DNA from 3 places in the Photorhabdus stackebrandtii genome. Region 3 is predicted to be linked to each of the others. Evidence: predicted binding sites of a transcription regulator. Region 3 holds the regulator's gene; each other region holds the start of a gene.

The links. Region 3 encodes LexA, which represses DNA repair genes until DNA is damaged. Its sites were predicted from a motif close to TNCTGTATGTACATACAGNA; they were not measured.
Positions count from the first base shown of each region.
Region 1: a site for LexA is predicted at 3,528-3,547, ahead of sulA (SOS-induced cell division inhibitor SulA). Genes of this name have one in related genera too.
Region 2: a site for LexA is predicted at 1,251-1,270, ahead of C5470_RS11565 (DinI-like family protein). Genes of this name have one in related genera too.

Region 1 is NZ_PUJV01000011.1:38,174-42,682, reverse strand. Features, by position in the region: gene helD (DNA helicase IV) at 1-401, opposite strand, end outside; gene yccS (YccS family putative transporter) at 521-2,656, shown strand; gene C5470_RS11345 (TfoX/Sxy family DNA transformation protein) at 2,717-3,319, opposite strand; gene sulA (SOS-induced cell division inhibitor SulA) at 3,567-4,091, shown strand.
Region 2 is NZ_PUJV01000011.1:84,277-88,785, reverse strand. Features, by position in the region: gene trhO (oxygen-dependent tRNA uridine(34) hydroxylase TrhO) at 1-730, opposite strand, end outside; gene C5470_RS11565 (DinI-like family protein) at 993-1,229, opposite strand; gene C5470_RS11560 (Kdo(2)-lipid IV(A) acyltransferase) at 1,562-2,503, shown strand; partial or broken gene C5470_RS11555 (peptide MFS transporter) at 3,092-4,251, shown strand; gene C5470_RS11550 (HigA family addiction module antitoxin) at 4,275-4,509, opposite strand, start outside.
Region 3 is NZ_PUJV01000015.1:73,040-77,548, reverse strand. Features, by position in the region: gene plsB (glycerol-3-phosphate 1-O-acyltransferase PlsB) at 1-1,093, opposite strand, end outside; gene C5470_RS13790 (diacylglycerol kinase) at 1,223-1,594, shown strand; gene lexA (transcriptional repressor LexA) at 1,714-2,319, shown strand; gene zur (zinc uptake transcriptional repressor Zur) at 2,455-2,964, opposite strand; gene C5470_RS13775 (DUF1266 domain-containing protein) at 3,181-4,326, shown strand; gene C5470_RS13770 (lactate oxidase) at 4,496-4,509, opposite strand, start outside.

The sequences.
Region 1 (4,509 bases), on a different contig from region 3:
GCCTGAATCCGCTGTTGTAACTGGAACAAATCCGCTTTTTTAAACCAGTGATCCTGCTGCTCAATTTTATTGATTTCATTAACCTGAGCCGCCAGTACATCAGCACTGACATCACTCATTTCCTGACTCCATTTCTGCCATTCATCAAGCAGATAATGGTAAAAACGCTGAGTTTGCTGCCATTCAGTGCCATGAAGGCGAACAGCTTGTCCACCGGGCAGTTTAAACTCCAACTCACCCCAAACAATGCCCCGTTTGCACTGAATATTAATTAGCTGGTTAAATGGGATAAGGTATTGATGCTTCTCACCACTGACTTCGATACCCGCATTCAGCAGGCGCACCCGGTTATAAGGATGTTGAGCAAGGCGTTGGCCAATTTGTGTTGCTTTGAGTTCCATTATCGTAGCGCCATACCTGAAAAATAGTTGAACTATGTCTTATAAGGGTTTTTTATCACTAATAAACCTTTTATCATAATGGTTATTTATGACCGTTATCATTACCTCAGAGGTATTTTGTGCTAACTGTTTTCCCCGGTCCGCGCCGTTTTCTTTATAACAGTCATCTTCTCTATTATATCCGTATCCTGATCGCCTTGACTGGTACAACATTAGTACCTTGGTTTCTGGATAAAGAACCTAAAATAACCATACCATTAACCTTGGGCGTTGTTGCCGCAGCACTGGCTGATCTCGATGATCGTCTGATTGGCCGTTTACGCAATCTGGTGATCACGCTGATTTCTTTCTTTGTCGCGTCAGCCTCTATTGAGCTACTGTTCCCTTATCCCTGGCTTTTCACCATCGGGCTGGCATTATCCACCTGTAGCTTTATCTTACTGGGCGCCCTTGGGCAACGCTATGCAACTATTGCGTTTGGCGCGTTGCTGATTGCGATTTATACCATGCTGGGCACGTCTATTTTCCCACTATGGTATCAGCAACCGCTATTACTGTTGATAGGGGCAATTTGGTATAACCTGCTAACCCTCACCGGCCATTTACTGTTCCCTATCCGGCCGTTACAGGACAATCTGGCACGTTGTTATCAACAACTTTCAGCTTATCTTGATGCCAAAGCTAACCTGTTTGATCCTGATATAGAAGAATATCAGCAATCTGTCGTTAATGTAGCAATGGCAAACGGTGATTTAGTGAACACATTAAATCAAGCCAAAGCCTCCTTGCTAACCCGTCTGAAAGGCGATCGCAGCCAACATGGAACGCGCCAAACTCTGCATTATTACTTTATTGCACAAGATATTCATGAACAGGCAAGTTCATCTCATGTGCAATACCAAAGCCTGCGGAATATTTTCCGCTATAGCGATGTTCTGTTCCGGTTTCAACGTCTTCTCGCCATGCAAGCCCGTGCTTGTGAACAAGTTGCTCAGTCTATACTTTGGCACAAGCAATATCAGCACGATCCGCGCGTTGAACGTGCATTTAACTATTTGGAAAGTTCCCTGCAACAACTCAATGAACAACAGAAACATAATTTCGACATTACTGCATTATATAACCTGCTGAAAAACCTGCGGGCGATTGATGCGCAACTATCAGGTATCAGTTCTGGACAATACAATCTTTCCAAAGAAAGAAAAGATGAGACCCAACTATCTGATGAACGTTTAACTGGCTGGCGCGATATCCGTCTAAGGATCAGCCGTCATCTGACGCCACAATCAGCTTTATTCCGCCATGCGATCCGTATGTCTGTTCTGCTATGCAGTGGCTACGCCATGATCCAATTGTTGGATCTACAACGCGGGTACTGGATTTTACTCACCAGCCTGTTCGTTTGCCAACCCAACTACAGTGCTACCCGCCGCCGTTTAACACTGAGAATAATAGGCACTATTGCCGGAATATTTATCGGCTTGCCAATCCTCTATTTTGTGCCATCTATTGAAGGGCAATTGGTACTGATTGTTATCTCTGGTGTACTGTTCTTCGCTTTCCGTAATATTCAGTATGCACACGCAACCCTGTTTATCACACTACTGGTATTACTATGCTTCAATTTGCTGGGCGAAGGCTTTGAAGTTGCATTACCAAGGATTGTTGACACATTAATTGGCTGTGGGATCGCCTGGTTAGCCGTAAATTTCATTTGGCCAGACTGGAAATTTCACCAACTGCCACAAGTGATAAGCCGGACGATGGACACCAATTGCCGCTACCTTGATGCCATTTTGGTTCAATATCGTCAGGGAAAAGACAATGGCTTGAACTACCGAATTGCCCGCCGTGATGCTCACAATAGTGACGCGGAACTGGCATCAGTTATTTCAAACATGTCTGCCGAACCGAAAAGTTACCAGACTTCCCAAGAAGAAGCCTTCCGGCTACTGTGCCTGAATCACACTATGCTGAGTTATATCTCTGCGTTGGGAGCACACCGTGATAAATTGGATAACAACGTTATTCTGGATATTCTTCACGATGCTATTTGTTATGTCGATACAGCATTAAAACCAGCATTAATAGATGATGATAGAATTGAGCAAATATTTGTTAACATAGCGAAAAGAATTGAGCAAACCCCAGCAGAAAGAGACAGTAAAGAACAATTGGTATTGCAACAAACAGGCTTATTAATAGGATTGTTGCCTGAAATTGTCATTCTTATTAAGCAAATTAATCAATTATAGCCAGATTGATATACTGGGGCAGTTGACTGCCCCTTTTATTTAGTTATTCACGATAAAGATCTAACAGGCCAGTTCCTTATGCCAGCGTAATAAGTCATTACGAATCTGTACCGGTAAAACGGCTGAATGGCATCCTTCAATTGCACCAGCCAAAGCAAGTAATAAACTAACATTAGATTTTCTTTTATATTGATGCAGTTTTAAATAACTGGCTTTCGCACCTAACAGCCGTAAATCTTCAACTTTACATATTCCTACCTTCCATAACTGACGCTCAAGAGACATTCCAAGATTAGGCAAATCTTTCAAGCGTGTTGGCATCTTCTTTTTACCCGTCATTTCAATTAACGAGTAGTGATAAGCCAAATACGCATATTGAGATAATAATTCTTGATCTTGCCAAAGTGATTCAACAACCTGGTAATAACGCAAAGTTACCGGCACTCCCTTTTTCGAGTAAATATAGTTTTTCATCCCTCTGGCTTTAAATAACACTTCAGCATGGCCATTTCCCCGTAAATATAATTCTCCATCAGCAATAATAGCAAACATAATCCCGTCAGCCAGCAGGCTGTAACCGCCGAACTGTGGCTTCCTTGTCAATCTTCCAAATGAAGAAAAACCATTTTTGAGTTGAGTAAAACGCACCTCAGACAACAACATACTGATCACTCCATGAGTTTTGTGCAAATAAATCTTTTATCCATAGATTTGTCCCAACTATTAGAGAAATAAATAACAGGAACAAGCAATTGAAAACATACGCAATTCAATTTTCCCTGCCAATGGTTAAATGAGTTTCAAGCCATTTATCGTAAATATTTGCGAAGCTCTTTGAAAAAATAGACTTGATCTTAGCCTGACATGAAGATACTGTATATTAATACAGTTACTTGTGGCGGGGTTCATTATGGGCATTCAATCATCCTGGGTTTACCTTCCTAAACATCAGCTAACAGAAAAGCGACTATCACTCTCTTCACCTGCGCAAGATAATTCAGCCGGACGTGGTGGTATCGTGAGTGAATTGATTTATAGTGATAACCAAGCTGTCATTAATCATATATTGCTACCTTTGTTACGCCAGTCAGGAAATGAAGCCCGCTGGTTGCTATGGGTTAGTCCACATCAAAAACTGAGCCGCCAATGGCTAATTCGCTCTGGATTACCCTTAGATAAAATTGTGCAATTAAATCGCATCAACTCCATTACAACAGTAGACGCAATGGAAAGAGCGTTAGCAAGTGGTAATTACAGCGTGGTGCTTGGCTGGTTGCCAACGTTATTAGCAAGAGATACAGTAAGATTACAGTCTGCGGCACAAAAAGGTAATGCATTGGCCTTTATTATGCGCCCACAAGATGTAAATAAAGGAGCCAATGGCACCGAATCGCAATCAAATTTACTAAAAATTCATTCTATTTACTATCATTGACCAAAATTAGGAATTATTTCAATATTCATGACACAAAATAGCCAATTCAGGCTTAGAATCACTAATCACAACTAAAATCAATTAATTAAGATAGGATTAGTTGTAAAGAATAGTAAAGTTTTTTTTAAAATCATACATTCTCTTTTAAATTTTTTGCTCTATTAATCAAGGGCCACTTGTAACTTTTTAACTTCGTTGTAGACTTTACACCATTAAAGGTTACTGCCCTTGGTTCCTTATGTACTGTTTGGTCCATTGATTTGATAGAAGTGCAGTATTCCTAACTGAGTTTTTTAATCAATATGGCTAATAGCCTATCTCAGTAGATATAATTTAGTGCAGGCTATTCTTATGGACAAATAGTGAACACCGATAGCGTACAAAATTTAAAACGTACATGCAGTAACGGTACATGAAG
Region 2 (4,509 bases), on a different contig from region 3:
AACGCACTGGTAATCCCTGCTCCCTGGCTTTACGGGCATATTCGATAACACCGCCTTCTACGTGATATACATTTTTAAAACCATTATGCAACATATAAGCACTGGCCTTTTCACAACGAATACCACCAGTGCAATACATCACAATGTTTTTATCTTTATTATCCTGCAACATTTCCACTGCCATTGGCAATTGTTCGCGGAAGGTATCAGAAGGAATTTCAATTGCATTTTCAAAATGCCCGACTTCATATTCATAGTGATTACGCATATCGACAAATAACGTTTCAGGATCATCCAACATCTGGTTGACCTGCTCTGCTTTAAGATATTCACCGGTTTTTGATGAATCAAAAGTTTCATCTTCAATACCGTCAGCTACTACGCGATCACGCACCTTCATACGCAAAACCCAGAAAGATTTTCCATCATCATCAAGTGCAATATTCAACCTCAGATTATCCAACGCAGGATCAACGCCATATAATAAAGCTTTGAATGCTTCCAGATGATGAGTTGGTACACTTATCTGTGCATTGATCCCTTCTTTGGCAATATAAACCCGGCCAAATACTGAAAACTCAGTAAATTGTTGATACAAGCTGTCACGGAAAGCCTGAAGATCCAAGATATTAAAATATTTATAAAAAGAGATGGTAGTACGGGGCTGGTTCTCCGCCAACATACGTGTTTTCAACTCTTTATTAGAAATGCGGTTATGTAACACTGGCATGGTGTACTTTCCTGAATTTCAAGTCATAAGATTAGGTGTATAAATGATGGCCTCCGCCATCAAGCGGGTATGATAACGAAAATGATTTTCAACGAGTAGTTATTTGTCACTCGGCAATAGGAAATCAATAATAATAAAATGGGAGGGCTTCCCCTCCCATCAATTGATTATGGAACCCTTCACATCACAGACTATAGGATAAACACCTCAGATTGCCAGCAACCAGCAGGTTTAATTGGCTGTCGTTTATCTTACCCCTCATTTAAGGCTGGAACCAATCATCAGCACTTTCCCATGTCTCTTGCAGAATTTCCTCAACGACTTTCCTGTCATCGGGAGTACCACCACGGACGGATAGCCCATCATTACCTGCTAACTTCACATTGGTTTTAATATCAGGCCAACGGCGTTTAAGGCGGTTATCCAGTTCGACAGCAAGAGCAGGGACAGCACCTTTTGGCAGCTTCTTAGATTTATCGATAGTTACTTCTACATGCATCGTTTTTCCCTCTACAAACATTACTGTTTATACAAACAGTAATATTATTCACATGCATTGTAAATAGCTTCTAAAAAACTATTTTAATAGTTATTTATCAGTAACTTACTGGTAATCATTCTTTACGGACAGCCAAACTGGATGACAGACGAAGACACCACATACTGACGAAAGAAAGCAGCAGTCAGTTCAGTAGAACCAACCAAAATGTAACTCACAATCGATATCCTAAACATTTCATGTCTGAAAACTTCGATATCCCGTCAAAAAGTGTCACAATAGGCGAATTGTTTTGTCCATCTTATTTGGCACTATAAATAACCTGAGAATCCATGATACAAGCACCTTCTTTTCAACGCTCATTGCTTCATCCCCGTTATTGGCTTACGTGGTTTGGCATCAGCCTGCTTTACTTGCTGGTTCTGCTCCCCTACCCCATTATTTATTGGATAGGTACCCGCTTGGGCAGATTCTCCATGCGCTTTCTGAAAAAACGCGCCAGAATTGCCGAAAGAAATCTTGAGCTATGTTTTCCTGATATGCCCCAAGAGAAACGCAGTGAGCTGCTAATAAAAAACTTCGAATCTGTCGGAATGGGGGTATTTGAAACGGGTATGGCCTGGTTTTGGCCCGATTGGCGAGTAGAACGCTGGTTTAAAGTTACCGGGCGAGAAAATATCCAGAAAATTCAGGCTCGCAAACAAGGAATTATCGTTATCGGTATTCATTTCCTGACGCTGGAACTGGGTGCCCGAATTCTCGGTTTACTTAATCCGGGGATTGGTGTTTACCGCCCAAATGATAATCCGGTTATGGATTGGTTACAAACATGGGGACGACTGCGATCCAACAAATATATGCTGGATAGGAAAGATGTTAAAGGCATGATCCGCTGTCTGAAAAATGGCGAAATCGTCTGGTACGCACCCGATCATGATTATGGCCCACGAAACAGCGTATTCGCGCCATTATTTGCTGTAGAACATGCCGCAACAACCACAGGCACCTCTATACTTGTACGTCTTTCTGATCCGGCAATGATCCCATTTACCCCCCTCCGCCTGCCTGACGGAAAAGGTTATGAATTAATTATTCAACCCGCGGTAGATGGATTCCCTAAAGACGATGAAGTGAAAGCAGCTGCCTTTATGAACAAAGTGGTAGAGCAGGAGATCTTACAGGCTCCTGATCAATATATGTGGCTACATCGTCGTTTTAAAACCCGGCCTGATGGTCAGCCTTCTCTGTACGTGCAAGCTGGAAAAGTCCATTAAATATCATTAACGGCTGTTTCTTCATCTAAGAAACAGCCATAATGACTTTCACATATAGCCTAATAATCCATTATTTCATTCCAATATTAACATTATACCTTTTAATCTGATTTATTGCCGACTTTTATATAAAAGATAGAAACAAAAGTAGCTAAATAAACACGAAGCTGACAATCAAACGACTGTACTTTTTTACCTTTCATTATCACTCTCAATATCTGGTCTCTGAAAAGATTATTTATATATCATAGCCATTAATTAATTTATTACTCTGAAATCTTTTTATTTACAACAACATGAAAAACATAAATAAGTCAATAGTCCTCATCATCACTTCAATCAACCAGTGATAAGAAATGGGATTTCTGTCGAACTTTGCTATGAAAAATGGAATATTAAAGTAGGAGATACTCGGTTTATTAATAAAATTATCCGAAAAATATGTTAGAAATATATTAATAAGACAGGACGTCATTTAATAAAAAAACGTGGCTTTTCGGTTTACTCTAAACCAAAGCTGAAAGAGCTTTTTAAAAGCTTAATTTGTTGCACACACGACACTCCTGGAGTGCAGAATTATAGGAAAACTTAGGTACAGGACTGTTTAAAACCTGTGTCACTGTCATGGTCGGAACGCTGTATAAAAAAGATGATCCACGTCGTGATGGTGGTTTTTCCCTATTTTATATGGGGATTAACATCGGTTCCTTTATTGCTCCTCTGACTACTGGCTTGCTGGTTCGTGACTATGGCTGGCACTGGGGTTTCGGTATCGGCGGGTTGGGAATGCTGGTTGCCCTATTGATATTCCGCTTCTACGCGATCCCTTTGATGCGCCAATATGATAAAGAAGGTGGTTTGGATTCAAGCTGGGATCGCCCTACAGTGAAGCGTAAAAACGTTGGCAAATGGGTCTTCGCCACTGTTATCGCTATCATTGCCATTATTGCTCTGCTAATCCTTGGTGTAATTCCATTCAATCCGGTAGCCGTAGCCAGCGCAATGGTCTATGTGATCTCATCCTGTGTAACACTTTACTTTGCCTATTTATTCCTGTTTGCCGGCTTAAGCAGTAGTGACCGTTCGCGCCTGTTGGTCTGTTTTATCCTGCTGGTATCTGCTGCATTCTTCTGGTCTGCATACGAGCAAACGCCAACTTCATTCAACCTGTTTGCCAATGATTATACTGATCGTCTGATGATGGGTTTGAAATCCCGACAGTCTGGTTTCAGTCGATTAATGCACTGTTTATTATCCTGCTGGCCCCCGTATTCAGTTGGTTCTGGCCCAGATTGGCAAAAAACAATATCAACCCAAGCAGTATCAGTAAATTCATTATTGGTATTTTGTTAGCTGCCGGTGGTTTTGGCGTAATGATTCTGGCTGCGCAAAATGTGCTGGCAACAGGTGAAACCGTTTCTCCTTTCTGGCTGGTATCAAGTTCTCTGTTTCTGACACTCGGTGAACTGTGCCTTAGCCCGATTGGCCTTGCCACTATGACGCTGCTGGCGCCATCGCGAATGCGTGGTCAGGTAATGGGTTTGTGGTTCTGTGCAAGTGCTCTGGGTAATCTGGCTGCCGGCCTGATTGGTGGGCATGTTCGCGCAGATCAACTGGACAGCCTACCAGATCTGTTCTCCCGCGTATCTCTGGCTCTGGTGATTTGTGCAGCCGTGCTGATGGTGTTAATTGTCCCCATTCGCCGCTTGCTTAATAATGCCGATAAATCAGAAGTAAAAGCTCAATAACATTTATAACCAGCATAAAGCCATCAGTGTACTGCCGTTACGATTGATGGCTTAATTATCTGTTTTACATTCAGCGATTCCGTCTGATATGCATGATTACGCACATCCCACAGTTCAACTGCATGCTGAATATTAAGCCAAAACTCAGCAGTATTCCCCAAAGCGGCAGCCAATTTAATCGCCATAGGAACAGTCAACGCGCCTTTATCATGCACAACTCTGCTTAACGTATTGCGATGAACGCCCATAGCTTCAGCC
Region 3 (4,509 bases):
ATATCGTGGCATAGAGTTTATTGCCTTTAAAAGTGCGGCGGATGAAAAATGCACCAAGGCGGCGGAATATCGGCCCTGCCGGCCAGAAATTCAGGTTGATGCCCGCGGCGATATGGGGCGGTACCAAACCCTGATGATAAAGCACATAGGAGAGCAGCAGATAATCCATATGACTACGGTGGCAGGGTGCATAAACCAGTTCGTGACCATCCTGTGCCAGACGACGAATGCGTTCAGCATTGTGAACATTGATCCCCTGATACAGACGGTTCCATGTCCAACCAAGTACACGATCTGACAGCCGTACTGTTTCATAAGAGAAATTCGCGGCAATCTCTTCCATCATGTTAACGGCATTCTGTTGCGCTTTCTCATGGGAGATTTTCTTGTTGCGGGCCTCATCAATAACGGCTTTTTCTATTGCTTTTGAAGCCAGCAGCTTATTAAACAGCTCCTGACGAACAGGCAGACGCGGACCCACCGCCGCCAGGCGTTGGCGTGAATAGTGCATTCGTGCCACGCGAGCTAACTTATGAGCAATAGTCTTGTCTGTGCCATGCTCAGTTGCCATATAACGCAGAGATACTGTGTTTGAAAAACGCACAAAACTGTCCCGGCCCAGCCAGAGAATGGCGAAGAATTTTTGGATACCATTAAGCAGCCGCAAATGTGGGGTGTTGTGTCCTTCACGTCCGGGTGAACGACCAAACATGACAGAAACTGGCAGCATTTGAATATCCAGGTTTGGATTATTACGATGCAGATCCAGATAAGCATGGAAAATTTTTACGGATTCCTGCTTTGGCGCGCAATAGCGGAATACGCGTGGGCCATTATCGATAAATACATAGCCCGGAAGCTCAGTATCACCTATCTCCAGTGAGTTTAAAGGGTCCGGCAGATCCTGCTCAAGACATTGCTGACGTAATGTCAGTAAGTCTGCTTTGGAGTGATACGGCAAGACGTACAGAATAGGGCGTGTCGTATCGAGCCGTAATTCGGTAATGGGATCTGTAGGAATAAGTTTGCTCTTTACCAGTATTTTCAGTGGTAAATTCAATAATTTATAATATATTTTACGCCAACCTGACATAAATAACTTGAAGCCTCTTGTTAGCAACACGTCGCAAGCATATCAGAAACAAGTGTTGAGATCTGTTATGTTAAGACGATAATAAAAGTTAAAAGTGGCAAATAACCTCACATTTGGTGTGAATAACTTATGGCAAATCAATCCAAGGGACTGACCCGTATCATCAAAGCAACTGTATATTCGATGAAAGGTCTCAGGGCTGCGTGGCAAAATGAAGCGGCTTTCCGGCAGGAAATAATTGCGGCGATATTGGCGGTGATTGTTGCATTTTATCTGGATATCAGTGCAATTGAACGCATTTTGCTGATTGGTTCAGTGATGCTGGTGGTGATTGTGGAGATCCTGAACAGTGCTATTGAAGCTGTTGTTGATCGTATTGGCAGTGAATTCCATGAACTATCCGGTCGGGCGAAAGATATGGGATCGGCGGCGGTCTTTCTGACAATGATGCTGTCGTTAATTGTCTGGAGTACCATTCTCTGGCGCTATTTTGTGACCTGATTTAGTTAAATAATGAGTCATTATACTATAATGGGCTGATTTTCTGCCCTGGCAGGTTCCCAATCGCTATTTACCTGTATATACTCACAGTTTAACTGTATAAACACACAGGAGGTGAAATGAAAGCACTTACCGTAAGGCAGCAGCAGGTTTATGACTTGGTGCGTGATCACATTTCGCAAACGGGTATGCCACCAACACGTGCTGAAATTGCATCACGTCTTGGTTTTCGTTCACCTAATGCGGCTGAAGAGCATTTAAAAGCATTAGCTCGTAAAGGGGTGATAGAGATTGTTGCCGGGGCATCCAGGGGTATCCGTTTACTGCTAGAAGAATCTGGTTTACCGTTGATTGGTCGTGTAGCCGCAGGTGAACCACTGTTGGCGCAGGAGCACATTGAAAGTCGTTATCGGATTGATCCCGCACTGTTTAAGCCAAGTGCGGATTTCCTGTTGAGAGTCAGTGGTATGTCCATGAAAGATATTGGGATTATGGATGGTGATCTGTTGGCGGTGCATAAAACACAGGATGTTCGTAATGGGCAGGTTATTGTTGCCCGTATTGAAGATGAAGTGACTGTAAAACGTTTTAAACAGACTGGAAATAAAGTTGAATTGTTGGCAGAAAACCCTGAGTTTAAGCCAATCGTGGTGGATCTGCGTGAACGGAGCCTGACAATTGAAGGATTAGCCGTTGGGGTGATTCGTAATAGTGATGGATTTTGATAGTAAAATATCGAATCGTTATTTTTTGTTTTTTATCAAAGAGTTAAAATATTCCGGCAGAATCATGTTATTGGTTTATCAATATGATTATCTTGAACGTGATTCTGCTGTTTCCTGTTGCTATTTACAGGTTCTCTATTTCTTTTTTATCTCAATACTGTGGTCGTGCTGGCATTCATCCCGCTCAGTACAGGATTCAATTTCTGCACAAGAGGAACATAAACCATGTGCTTCAATGACTGTATGGCGTAAACTGAATCCGGCGGTTTTTGCTAACTGTTGAATAGCGGATTCAACGGCTCCACCATCCCGTTCTGTGACAGAACCGCAACGGTCGCAGATAAACATTGCTGAGGTGTGGCTTGGTTGTTCGATATGGTGGCACAGCACATAACTGTTGGTGGATTCTATTTTATGAATAAATCCCTGTTCCAGCAGAAATTCCAGTGCCCGATATATTGTTGGTGGTTTAGCTTGTGGTTCTGCTTCTCGCAATAAATCCAGTAAATCATAAGCACTGATTGCGCCGGGTTGCTCTGATATCAGACGCAAAACTTCAAACCGCTGCGGAGTAAAGCGAACTCCCCGTGCCAGGCAAATAGCTTCGGCTTGTTCCAGTAACTTTTTTTGGTTAATCAGTTTCATTGCGCCCCTTACAGCCAGCATGATAACAATATTAGGATGTTATCATGTTTCTGCGATAGAAAATATTCTCCAGAAAAGTTCATTGTGTTTGTCCCCTGATAGAGTTAATTTGGTTAAATTGATACTTAGCAGCAAAAATAATGTTTTCTTGAGGTTTGTGATAATACAGATAAGAATTATCATATATGGTAGATAATTTTCGGAAAGGAATCATTTATGATGAAAGAACTTTTACAAAATCAGCCTCATTATAGGCAGTTTCCTGCGAAAGGCTATCAGGTAATAAAGAATATTATCTGTGAAAAAAGAAAGTTACCTTTTCTGAGTTCATTATACGCATTGATTAATATTTTATTTTTAATTGCAGTCTGTATGGGGATTATATTATCTGTGGCAATTGTATTATTTATAATAGATAATGTATCCGTCCCTGCTACAGACTATTTACTTTTGGCACAAGTAGTCGGTGTAGCATTATTTTCAGTAATGTCACTTTCAGTTATTATTTATCGTATTGTTAAACGCCCTGAATGGGAACAACGGCGCTATTATCAACAGGCTGGTTTATCTTTTTTACCGGAAGAAAAGCGCCAGGCATTGCGGTTAAACATTGTTAGTGACTATTGGCTGGGCTTTTGGAGTGAAACTCTGGAGCATTATCCTTTACAGTCACGGGTTGTTCATGATAACTATCGTTACTGCCTGCTCCCATTATCCTCTATTCAGGAACATCAATCCCAACTATACAGTGACTGGGGAATTATTGATGAAGAAGGTTATATGAAAATGCTAACTGATTTGTGGGGTGGGGTACATTCAAAACATTTTGCTGTTGATGCTGCGCTTAGTGATGGCAAAATGTTTAAAGTTCTTGCCAAATTAGTTGAAGTAACACCTGACTCTATTCGTAAATGTTCTCAAACTGTTAATAGGCACCCACCTGCATTGGTGTGGGGATTTGATTTGTGGCTTGCAATTGTTTTAAGCCGTAATTGTTTTTGTGCTGGTTATATCAGTGAAGAAGTGGCATGGAAAAATATGCTGAAAACCGCTGATTATATTTATGAAATCTTTGGCAGCTTTGACGAATTTCATACAAACTTACGGTTGGGTAATGCCTACTGGAGTAATGATTTTGACAAGAGTAAAGAGCTGCTAGATCAGTTTAATTATTATAAATTATATTGTGACTGGCCAATTGCCAGCTTGCCGTGGCCTGAGCCAAAAGGTGTTATTATGGAATGCCAAATGATGACAGGTTTTTCTGCATTAGTAGAAGATGTTTTACGCAGTAGAATGGAAGAACAACAAAGGTATGAAATTGATCTCACGGAGCCGTCAGTATCTCGTATACTCCATTAATATTTATATGAAACATTTCCCCTTGAAGAATACCTCAGGGGGAAGGTGAGAATTCTATTTTACCGGTTAAATTATAAAAACCATCGTGGTTAACAGAATTTACCCCGCTTCCTTATAATCACCTATTTTAAATGAAACGGGGCTGATATTTACGTTATTAGTTAATGAGTTAAATTAAACTGA